Regions from separate parts of the Peribacillus sp. genome, predicted to be linked through region 2. Evidence: riboswitches for the same ligand, from Rfam matches in the RefSeq annotation. Region 2 holds a riboswitch; the other holds the start of a gene.
The links. A riboswitch is a leader RNA that binds a small molecule or an ion and turns the genes downstream of it on or off. The one in region 2 is predicted to bind S-adenosylmethionine.

Region 1: it holds a riboswitch for S-adenosylmethionine, as region 2 does, so the genes downstream of both, AC52RT_RS08280 (cyclase family protein) here and ssuE (NADPH-dependent FMN reductase) in region 2, are expected to answer to the same signal.

Annotation. Positions count from the first base shown of each region.
Region 1 covers NZ_JAZVJO010000263.1:274-5,943, reverse strand. The annotation lists partial or broken gene AC52RT_RS08310 (hypothetical protein) at 1-80, opposite strand, end outside; gene AC52RT_RS08305 (hypothetical protein) at 67-744, opposite strand; gene AC52RT_RS08300 (esterase/lipase family protein) at 750-1,049, opposite strand; gene AC52RT_RS08295 (hypothetical protein) at 1,024-1,290, opposite strand; gene AC52RT_RS08290 (hypothetical protein) at 1,508-1,717, shown strand; gene AC52RT_RS08285 (ATP-binding protein) at 2,267-3,520, shown strand; SAM riboswitch class I at 3,597-3,698, shown strand; gene AC52RT_RS08280 (cyclase family protein) at 3,786-4,523, shown strand; gene AC52RT_RS08275 (5-methyltetrahydropteroyltriglutamate--homocysteine S-methyltransferase) at 4,545-5,651, shown strand.
Region 2 covers NZ_JAZVJO010000346.1:586-7,102, reverse strand. The annotation lists gene AC52RT_RS11060 (glycoside hydrolase family 15 protein) at 1-977, opposite strand, end outside; gene AC52RT_RS11055 (mismatch-specific DNA-glycosylase) at 1,286-1,795, opposite strand; gene AC52RT_RS11050 (hypothetical protein) at 2,061-2,297, opposite strand; gene ssuE (NADPH-dependent FMN reductase) at 2,555-2,929, opposite strand; SAM riboswitch class I at 3,029-3,134, opposite strand; gene pdxT (pyridoxal 5'-phosphate synthase glutaminase subunit PdxT) at 3,222-3,812, opposite strand; gene pdxS (pyridoxal 5'-phosphate synthase lyase subunit PdxS) at 3,814-4,701, opposite strand; gene pdxR (MocR-like pyridoxine biosynthesis transcription factor PdxR) at 4,824-6,221, shown strand; gene AC52RT_RS11025 (AAA family ATPase) at 6,302-6,517, opposite strand, start outside.

The DNA of each region.
Region 1 (5,670 bases), on a different contig from region 2:
TCATCGATTTTTGCAGTAAGTAAATAGGCACCCTGCTTGGCTTTTGTCTTCATTCGAACAACCCATTCACCAGCTTCCATATTCGTTTGTCTTAACGTATGAACATACGCCAGCTAGGAAAGAGGTTTCTCCTTTTGAAGCCTGCGAAACTAGGAAACGAGGGTAAGTGACTCCTGATGGAGATATTAATTCAATTTCCACATCTGGGCTTGATGTATAGAGTGTGATATGACCATGTTCAGTTGCTTCATTCAGGGAAATAGATTGTTCAATCCATTTATTGGTTTGTAATGGACCGCCGTGAATACGTTGAGTGTGCAGCGTTGAGATATTTTCTTCTTCTTCAACAGGCTGTTCACTTAAACTAGCAATGCCCGCAGTAGACGAAGTCCGCAAATAGGATTCAATTCTTGAAAAAACGGCGGAGCCTGTACGAATATTGTCATGATCATAGTTGGAATCAGTAAATAGATGGGTGCCGTATGGTAATTTTGAACTCCAAACATTGACGAGCCCGTCATTATCACCATAGGAAGAGAGATACAGTCCGCCAAATGATAGAGCGGAAAACGCTGGTCCTTGGTTGGTGCCGGTTAGGGTGTAGTATTTGTTCTTTCTAGAATTCACATGATTGTCTATCGCTGAGCGAAATTCAGCCATCTGGCCAATTTGCAAGGAATAGGTACCTTCATCATTTGCTCCTAGTAGAGAACCGAGCCAGCCAGCGTACCAGCTATAAGCCAAATCAGCTAAATTAGAACCATGATGCGGCGAGGCAAGCGTGATAACTCGTCCAACATATTGGTGCGCACCATAAGAAACAAGAGCACTTGTGTATCTGGACCGCCTTTACTATGAGCGATGATATTCACTTTTTTTCCGCCAAAGTGGACATTGATTTGAGCGAGTTTGGCAGCTAGTAGTTTTCCGTTTTTGTATTGATTGGAAGACCCATTTCCGGCAGCATCATAAAGCTGAACAAAAACAGTTGGATAGCCTGCTTCGTATGCTTTTGTATACATATCATTCACCATGGTATTCCGTTTCACCGTACCAGCTTGTGGAAGACCCGTTTTTCCCTTGAACAAAAACAATCGGCGGTTTACTAGAATTATAATTAGGTGGTGTACTTCCGAGAAACCAATCTCCAGGTGTAAAACTCTCACTTGGAGGTTTTAGTTTGCCATAGGGCTGAATTACTTCAGCTGACGTTTTCGATGATGAATCAATAAACAAATATAATGACATGAATAAAGTAACCACAATCAGTCGAATCCACATTCTTTTCATTAACATTCCTCCTTAATCTATGACTCTCAGTGTTAATTCAGGCGACAAACAAGTAAATCCTCTAATTTTTTCTAAAATGAGAGACTAAGGCTAGCAGGGAATATGGGAAAACAGGCTAAACTGACCGGATTTAAAAAATGATATGGTGCTAGAGATAGAGCGAGTTTCAAGACTGACGGATCACGGCAATGGTTCTGTGCAGAACGGAGGGAAAAGTGTGCAAAGCAGCCAATTTACTGTGCAATTGGGGGTGAAAGCTGTGCATAATATGGAAAAATCTGTGCACTTCAAGCGATTTTCTGTGCAAAAGTGGAAGCAACCTATCGATATAAGAAATACTATTGTAGTTCGTCACAAAGAAAAGACTGCCGAGCGTTTCTCGGCAGCCTTCGGAGAGGATTGGTTAGGGCAGTCTAATGATAGGTAAAGGATATCTGATGTTAAAAATACACCAACAGGAGGCAGGGCATTAGTAGTTTGACTTATTTGGTCATTTGCGGAATGCTGGCTATAGCTGACATCTGTGGTTGCGAGCCAATTTCCATATTCGTTGTAAAGGGGGTGTCTTTGATATAATGTCGGACTCAATGCATGGATCCTCATAGATAGATAGCGTTCTGGCAAATGGGGCATAAGGAGTATTAAAGGTAATCTGATTAAAATTTCATCCTACGTGCCGTTAAAAGGGAGCTGTGTGCGTAGGAAATTAGAAGTCCCGACAATTTGATTGTCAGTAATCGAATTGTTAATAAACTCTCATCGTACAATTGGTCCGCCAACCATAGGATCGCTCCTGTTAGTAACCGAAATAATGCAGTATATGAAAAGGATTCAGAAGTATCCACTGACTATATAAACAAAAAGTATTAACACTGCATTCCAAAAGATGGTTTGTGCTATAATGCCTATACATTCCTAAAATTGGTTTAGTTTAAATTTTCAGACGAGGAATAGTGAGTAGTAAGGGGGGGGCCTTATGTTTAAAGCCGTTGAACCTATTTATGTGTTAACTCAAATATTAATTGTCCTCTTTCCTATTTTTGTTTATCAACTATTTATTAATGATCGTAATAAACCGTATAAAAAAGGACCAGATGTTAAATTGACTCTCATTCTTTTAGCTATGGTTATATTAACCATGTCTTTTCCAGTACGTTTTTCTGAGGGGTATATATATGATTTTAGAATTGTTCCTTTTATTATTGCCTTTTTATACGGAGGAGTAGCTCCAGGGTTACTGACGTTGATCACGTTACTAGTCTTTCGTTTTTTTGTTGGAGGAGAAGGATTTTATCATGTACTCATTTGTTATTCGATAGCCACTGTGATTTTACTCTATTATATGAACCGATATGACGCTCTTCAAATGAAACATAAAATTGTGGTGTCTAGTTCTGTGTTCTGGATAATGACCTTTACATTAGTTATGATTTATTTAAAGACAAAGGAATTTAATCAAATTCCATTTTTGCTGTTTTATTTTTTTATTTCCTGGATTTGTTTATTAATGGTTATCTATACCATTGAGAATGTTCAACAAAAACGAACCATCGATTTAGAACTTCAGCGTGCCGAAAAATTAAACGTAATCAGTCAGCTGGCGGCTTCTGTAGCGCATGAAGTTCGAAATCCAATGACCTCTGTCCGCGGATTTTTACAGCTATTAAATGAAGATGAAGCAAGTACCAAAACACAGAAAAATTATATAACCATCGCGATTGATGAATTGGATCATGCTCAAGGGATTATTAATGATTATTTATCTTTAGCAAAACCACACAATGAAGAGAAAACGCTATTAAATCTTTCTATTGAAGTGAAAAAAGCGATTGAACTCATGACTTCTTTTTCGACTATTCTCGATATAGATATAAAATCAGAACTAGAGGAAAACCTCTACATTCAAGGAAATAGAGGAGAAGTTAAACAGGCCTTAATAAATATTATCAAAAATGGAATAGAATCAATGGATATGGGTGGTTTACTGGACGTGAAGTTGTATAAAGCGGCTGGGTTCGTGTTTATTGAGATTAAAGATACAGGAAAAGGGATGACGGAAAGTCAGTTAAAGAAAATAGGAACGCCTTTTTACACAACAAAAGAAAAAGGGACAGGTATTGGTTTGACGATTACGTACCAGCTCATCCATTCGATGAGAGGATTCATTAGTGTAGAGAGTAAGCTTGGGAAAGGAACCACATTTACGATTACATTCCCTATTAAAAACTAACTTTGTTTTCAGAATAATCTTGACAGTTTGGGTGAGCAGTTGTAAAGTAAACCTATTCACTAACTTAATAGTCACTTTCTTATCAAGAGAGGTGGAGGGACTAGCCCTTTGAAGCCTCAGCAGCAGACTTATTGTAAGTACTGTGCTAATTCTAGTAGCGTAAGCTTGAAGATAAGAAGAGACAGCCTTTTGGCTGAGAACCTCTTCTTTTTTCAGATAGGGGTTTTTTCTTTGTCCTTTTTTTAAAAAAGTCTGGAGGGGTAAAATGACGAATGAATTGAGTAAGGCGTTTGACTTGATTAAACAAAAACAGTGGATTGACCTCACACATACGTTTGGACCGGATTCACCACATTTTGCATCGTTTGAGGAAGCAAAAATAAGTACTCTTTTCAATCATGATGATGGATTTTTCGCCCAAAATTTTTCATTTGCCGGGCAATATGGAACACACATAGATGCCCCCATCCATTTTGTTCGGGACACACGCTTCCTAGAAGAATTAACACTTAAAGAATTAGTCCTCCCGCTTGTTGTTATTGATAAGTCAAAAGAATCCGCTGATAATCATGATTTTTCTTTACGTGCTGTTGATATCTTGGCATTCGAAGCAGAGCATGGAAAGATTGACGAAGGTACATTTGTTGCTTTGAGGACCGATTGGAGTAAACGTTGGCCAAATCAAGAGGCATTCGAAAATAAAGATGAACAGGGAAATAACCATTCACCTGGATGGTCAGTAGAAGCATTAGAATTCTTATTCCAAGAGAGACAAATTAAAGCGATTGGTCATGAAACATTCGATACTGACGCCAGTATTGACTATCAAAAAAACGGTTCTCTATTAGCTGAATATTATGTTCTTGAACAAGATACCTATCAAATTGAATTACTGACAAACTTAGATAAGGTGCCGGCAAAAGGTGCAGTTATTTTTAATATCGTACCGAAACCAGAAAAAGCTTCCGGCTTCCCAGTTCGATCATTTGCTATCCTACCCTAGAAGAGAAAGAAGGAACTCAACATGTCTATTACACTAACAAAAGCACCCTTTAAAGCAGATCACGTTGGGAGTCTATTACGTCCGGAGTCATTAAAGACAGCAAGAAAAGAATTTAAAGAAGGCAAAATAACACTTGAACAATTGCGTGAAATCGAAACAAAGGAAATTAAACGAGTGGTTGATAAACAGATTGAGGTTGGATTAGAAGTTGTCACAGATGGAGAATTTAGACGTACGTGGTGGCATTTTGACTTTTTAGAGCATTTAACTGGAATTGAGGGCTTTATACCAGACACAGGCCTTCAATTCAAGGGAGTAGAAACGGAGAAATACTCTTTACGAAATATAGGGAAAATTTCATTTAATCCTTCTCATCCATTTATTAAAGATTTTATTATCTTTAATGATATCGTTGCCGGTCGTGCTGCCGCTAAACAAACCATTCCCAGCCCAAATCAGTTATTTACAAACGGAACCCGTAATGAAGAAATTTATCCAGACATTGAGGATTATGCGAACGATATTATCAAAACGTACAAAGCTGCATTAAAAGCTTTTTATGATCATGGTGTGAGGTATTTACAGTTAGATGATGTATATATTGCGGGGCTTTCTTCTCCAGAGGTGACCTATCAGGACGGGAAATATTCCAGAGAATATTTAACCGATTTAGCACTAAGAGTGATTAATGAAGTGCTAGAAGGTAAACCCAAGGATTTAGTGGTCACTACTCATTTATGTCGTGGAAATTATCAATCTACCTATCGTTTTGGAGGCAGCTACGAGCTTATTGCACCGACCCTTCTAGCCAAAGAAAAAGTAGATGGATTCTTCTTGGAATATGATGATCATCGTTCAGGAGATTTCGAACCATTAAAACATATTCCGAATGGCGGAGCTCAAGTCGTTTTAGGAGTCGTTACTTCCAAACATGGCGAACTAGAAGATAAAGACGCCATCAAATCACGGATCAAAGAGGCGGCACAATATGTACCACATGAACAATTGTGTTTAAGCCCGCAATGCGGATTTGCTTCAACCCATCATGGAAATAAACTGACAGAAGAACAGCAATGGGAAAAGCTGAAATTCATTGTGAATGTGTCAAAAGAAGTATGGAACGAATAGTCGTTGAAGAGCATCGCAC
Region 2 (6,517 bases):
TTTAAAAACAGATAGGAAAGAGAAACAGACCAAGCTAGCGGTGTATTTCCGTTTGGTATATTGATTCCACCAATATATAGTTCCGGGATCTCCCAATTATCAGGGATAATTCTCTCTGTTTTCATGACATATTCATAGGCTTTCTCATACATGCCTAATTCAAAATAACATAAGCCCAGCCAAGGAAGACCAAAACACCATTCTGCTTCGCTGCCTTCATTATAATATTGATCATGGGCATACCGAATAACGCCATTTGTCCGCTCCAGCTTTTGAGAAACCATTTCCACAATTTTTAGTGCTGTTTTCCGATCAACAATTCGATAAGGATAAACAAGTGACAGGAGGGCAAGGTCTGTCTCTTTAGTTATACTTTCTCGTGGAAGGAGAAAGCGCAATGTTTCTTCACCCTTTTGAATTAATCCATCGTTGACATTTACCAGCATTTTCACTGAGTGTAGACCCGCTACACAGGCTCCCACGCTTGAAGCATGCAATTCAATATTTTCTTCCCACATTCCATTATCATGTGCTTCCCAGTACTGTAAACACTCTAGATAGTCTACTAATTTTTGAACCATCAAAAGGTCTTTCTCATCTCGAATAATCTTTTGCCCTTGCCGAACGCCCTCCCCAACTCCCCATAAGAAGGCTCCTAGCGCATCATTCTGCGCATGTCCCCACTCTTGACTGATTTCCTTTAATTCAGTCGAGTAGCGGGAATGAATGTGTTCAAAGAGATACATTGGTTTCTTTTCACGATGGATATCAATTTTCCATTCATACGTTTTAAAAAGATCAAACAAAGCATGATAAGCTTTTTCATACCGTTCAGAAGGACTTTGTAAAAATGGTAGTACTGTATAGACCACATCACGAATCCAAACATAATTATAGTCTTGTGAGATACTCGCTGTATACGCACCATTGGGAAGACGCATCCGATCTAATACATCAAGCGCATCATTTAATTTCATGCTAGACACCCCCGTTTATTATCAGCTTTCACCGTTCATTAAAGCGCTTTCAATTAGTGAATAAAAATAAGTCCGAACAAGTTGATTTACATGTGATAGTTTATGTAGAAACCTGTTCATGTGATAATCAAGAAAGGATATTCTACTAAAATGAACACTTGCCTACACCTTTGGCAAAGGGGTCGATGGTTTGTAAGGATCGTTCACTAGGTATATGGTCCTTATATATAGTGTATCGGTCATAGCTAAAACAATTTAATACTTTTTAAAAATAAAAAAACAGCTGGCCCGAAAGCCAACTGTGTTCCTCACCTTAGTTTCAATGCGTCGGCGAGTTTTCGGTATATATCTGTAACATCCTCTACTTTCATTCGTACTAATCCACTCGATGAAGGGGCGACAAAATCGACGGTTCCTGGCACGATTGACTGCGGTTGAAATCCCCAGTCCACCTTTTTCTTTCGTGAATATTCCTGATAAACACCCTTGCCCACGAAGCAAGCATATTTAGGCTTGTAAGCTTGGATTTTTTCTTTCAATTGCTGCCGTCCAATCACGTATTCTTCTCTCGTAATATCCACTGCTCCCACTGTCGGTCTCGACACAATATTCGTGAACCCATATCCAAGCTCCAGCAGGGCTGCATCTTCTTTAGGCAAATACCTGCGGGATGTTAAGCCTGATTCATGGAGAATCTTCCAAAATCGATTAGCGGGATTTGCATAATGATGTCCCTCTTCTCCTGAACGTATACTTGGGTTAAAGCCGATAAACAGGATGAGTAAGTTTTTATCAAGATGATCTGGAATATGATCCATATTCTACTCCTTTGACTATAAGTCCCTATAGTATAATACAAGCTAACCAAAGTATCTATTCCCTCATAATCTCTTTAGCAACAAGCTGACCTGATTTTGTCACAATGGGGGTGCCCCCGCCAGGATGAGTACTGCCACCAACAAACCATAGGTTTTTGATATCTTTAGACTTATTTCTAATTTTGGAGAAAGTTTGCGAAAACGTATTAGAGGACATGCCCTTGATACATGATGTTTTGCTTTAAGTTACTCAACCCCTTTTTTTCTACATTTGAATATTTTTTTCAGCATAGTCGTTTTTTAAATATGGTGCATTGATGAGAAAAAATAGATTACTATGTCCCATAGGCGCTAGACTAGCTTCAGACTTACCTGAATAACAAATATATATAGCCGGATTGTCTGGGAGTTGTTTCTTTATGAAGATATCCTTAAACTCCTCTTGATAGTTTTCGGGGAAAAATACGTTATGATGTTCAAGCTGTGGATACTGTTTACTCATCCCCATAAAAGGACAAACCCTGACAGGGAAGGCTCATAGCTTGCTAGTTTACGATTAGTCATGGATGGCCGGTGGCTGTTATTATCTTAAACGTGTATGATCTGTACCTTTTGAATCGCTTCGGCGAATTCTTCTGCTTGAACCGTAATGCGTTGTAATAGGTCTTCATCCTCTATTGGTGCTGACAAGTTTTCTTTGTTAATTTTCTTATCTATTATATAAACTCCTTGAAGCGGTTGTCCTTTTAAGACGGCGATTTACGGTTTTAATGCATAATCAATGGCCAGTAAATGTGCCGGACTTCCACCGACCATGATTGGTAAAACAGGTTTATTCTTTAACGCACCCTCTGGCAGTAAATCAATAACCGTTTTTAATACACCCGTATAGGAAGCCTTGTATACAGGAGAACCAATAATCACTCCATCCGCTTTTTCAATCAGTTCAGAAAATTTTTTTATTTCAGGACTATTATACCGAGCATGAATTAAGTCACCTTCAGGGAAATCACGTACGCTTACAGTAGTGACCTTAAATCCATGCTGTTCAATGATTCCTTTTACATAGTTCAGTACTAAATCTGTTCGTGAGGGGGAGGAAGGACTCCCAGATAAAATAACAATTTCACTCATAGTGTAGGATCCTTTCATGATACATGTTTTATCGTCTTGCTGCTTTTCTTACACACAAAAATATCCCCATTCAAAGAGAAAGAGGACATTTTGAATCTACTCTTATCTCTCAAGACACTACTTGCTGGATTTAGCACCTGCTTGCTCGAAAGCATAGGTTGCTGAAGCTTCAAAGGGCCAGTCCCTCAGCTTCTCTTGATAAGAATATTAAGTTATAATTATCATAATTGTTCGAATAGTCTCTGTCAAGATTATATATAAAAACCATACTCATTTACTATAATCAGTGGTATTAAGATGAATGGCTTACCATTGACGATCCAACCATTTCATTGAACATTTTATAAAATCGGTTATCATCGGTCAGTTCTGGATGAAACGCAGTGACTAAGAGATGATCACAGCGGGCGGCGACTATTTTTTCATCTACTCGTGCTAGAATTTCAACCTGATCACCAGCTGATATAATATACGGTGCACGTATAAATACCGCTTGAAAAGGAGCCTCCATCCCTTTTATTTCAATATTTGCTTCAAAACTATCAATTTGTCTCCCAAAACCATTGCGTTTAACGACGATGTCCATGATTTCTAAATGAGCAGACTCAGCCCCTTCAAGCCCTTTCGCAACGAGGACCAGGCCGGCACAGGTACCGAATATAGGTTTTTGTTGATTAGAAAAATTTTTAATCGCTTCGATAAATCCATAACGGGCCATTAAGCTCCCAATTGCTGTACTTTCACCGCCTGGGATAATCAGCCCATCCAGTTTTTCTAGCTGCTCAGGATGTTTGACAATTACGGCTTCAGAACCTGTATCGATTATTTGTTTTCGATGTTCCTCCACAGCACCTTGTAAGGCGACTACACCAATTACTGCCATGTTACACCCCTCGCTCCTGCATACGGTCTGCCACAGCAAGCTTAGAAATATCGATACCTGTCATTGGAGATCCAAGTTCCTTAGAAAGCGCCCCAATTAATTCATAATCATTATAAAACGTCGTTGCCTGAACAATCGCGTTGGCAAATTTCTCTGGGTTTTCCGATTTAAACACCCCAGAGCCAACAAATACCCCATCAGCACCGAGTTCCATCATCAGGGCAGCGTCAGATGGCGTAGCCACTCCTCCAGCAGCAAAGTTCACGACCGGTAATTTCCCTTCTTTTTTAATTTGTTTAAGAATCTCATATGGGGCTCCTAAGTTCTTCGCTTCAACCATTAATTCATCGTCATTCATTAAGATTATTTTTCTAATTTGAGCCTGAACTTTTCGCATATGACGAACAGCTTCCACAATATTTCCCGTACCTGGTTCCCCTTTTGTACGAAGCATGGACGCTCCTTCACCTATTCTCCGAGCTGCTTCTCCTAAATCACGACAGCCGCAGACAAAGGGCACCGTAAACGCACTTTTCAGAATATGGAACTCTTCATCAGCTGGGGTCAATACTTCACTTTCATCAATATAATCAACCCCCATGGCTTCTAACACTCTAGCTTCGATGATATGTCCAATTCTTGCTTTTGCCATTACAGGAATCGAGACAGCATTCAGGACAGCTTCAGTAATTCTTGGATCAGCCATTCTTGCGACTCCTCCAGCTGCCCGAATATCAGAAGGCACTCTTTCCAAGGCCATTACAGCTACTGCACCTGCTGCTTCCGCAATCTTAGCTTGCTCGGCATTGACAACATCCATGATGACTCCGCCCTTTTGCATATGAGCCATCCCTCGTTTAACCGCATCCGTTGCTATTACTTTATTCATCTCTTCATCTCCCAATTTATGTTGATTTTTTACTATTTGTTCTTTAGTATAAAAACCAAGTGAATGTATTAAAAGTGTCAGTTTTACATAAAACGATGGGTTCAGAGAAAGCAGGAGACTAGATGGATAGGTTAGCCGTTGAATTAAATAGAGACAGTTCCATTCCGATGTACGAACAATTATACGCACATATTAAAGCGGAAATTACGGAAGGCAGGCTGCTTTTCCAAACAAAGCTTCCCTCAAAACGTAAGTTAGCAGATGTCTTACATATAAGTTTAAACACAGTTGAAACAGCTTACGAACAGCTGACCGCTGAAGGCTACCTCGAGGTTATTCCACGTAAAGGCTATTTCGTGATGGCATCGGAAGATTTGGAATATATCGGAGCAAAAAGTACACTGCCCTTACAAACGAATCTACAAATGAATTCAATTACTATTGATTTTCATCCTAGTCAGATTGATACAGAAAACTTCCCCTTTCAACAATGGCGTAAATATGCCAAAAACAGTATGCATGAAGACCATCATGAATGGCTTTTACTTGGAGACTCACAAGGAGAAATAGAGCTGCGTCATGAAATCGCGGTATACCTATATCATGCTAGAGGTGTAAAATGCAGCCCAGATCAAATTATTTTGGGCGCTGGGATTGAAATTCTATTACAGCAGCTCGTTTTACTATTAAACCCAACTACCATTTATGGTGTCGAAGATCCCGGGTATCATCTAATTCAGCAAATTTTAACTTGCTATAATCATCAGGTGTATCCACTCGCAGTAGACGAAGAAGGCCTGATCGTGAAAAATGTCGAGAACTCACCGATTAATATCGTCTATGTGACCCCTTCCCATCACTTTCCCTACGGCACCGTTTTGTCTGTTAACCGAAGGACACAATTATTAAACTGGGCCAGCGGGCATTCAAATCGATTTATTATTGAAGACGATTATGATAGTGAATTTCGATATACTGGTAAAGCAATTCCCTCCCTACAGAGCTTAGATTACACAGAGAAAGTCATCTACTTAGGATCGTTTTCAAAATCACTCATGCCATCCATTCGAATCAGCTATATGGTCCTGCCAAAACAGCTGCTTGCTAGGCATAAGCAAGATCTCTCTTTCTACCACTCTACTGTTTCAAGAATAGATCAACATATCTTAACCGAATTTATGAAAATGGGAGACTTCGAGAAACATTTGAATCGAATGCGTAAACTTTACCGTCGTAAGTTAGAAAGGGTTTTAGCCTCAATAAAGCCCTATTCTTCTACGATTACAGTCATTGGTGAGCAATCGGGGCTTCATGTTGTATTAGCAGTTAACAATGGAATGACTGAAGACACACTCGTCACAAAAGCTGCTGCAGCTGGATTTAAAATCTATCCAGTATCGCTCTACTCAATGGCAAAACAGAACCTTTCACATCCACAAATCATTCTTGGCTTTGCTGGCATCCCAGAGACTAAACTAACAGAGGCACTGAATGGTTTATTAGAGAGCTGGGGGTTTTAACAGGATATGAACGAACTGATGAAGCAAAAGTACTTTTTGAATAAAAAAAGAGCTTGAAAAGTACTTCCAAGCTTACATGATTATAAATTAAATCTTGCCGAAATTAGGTTAGCGGCTTCTATCGCACTTAATTTAGTATTATTAATTTTTATGTAATTTTCTTTTTTTAATTCACCGTCGAAGGAGTTCAATCTGTGCTTTTTCATGGACTCCCTTAATTCATTTTCTGACCAATCTATGTTCCTTTTGGTAGGTTTTTGCTCAAGTCTGTGCGGGCTTTTATTTCGTTCTAGTCT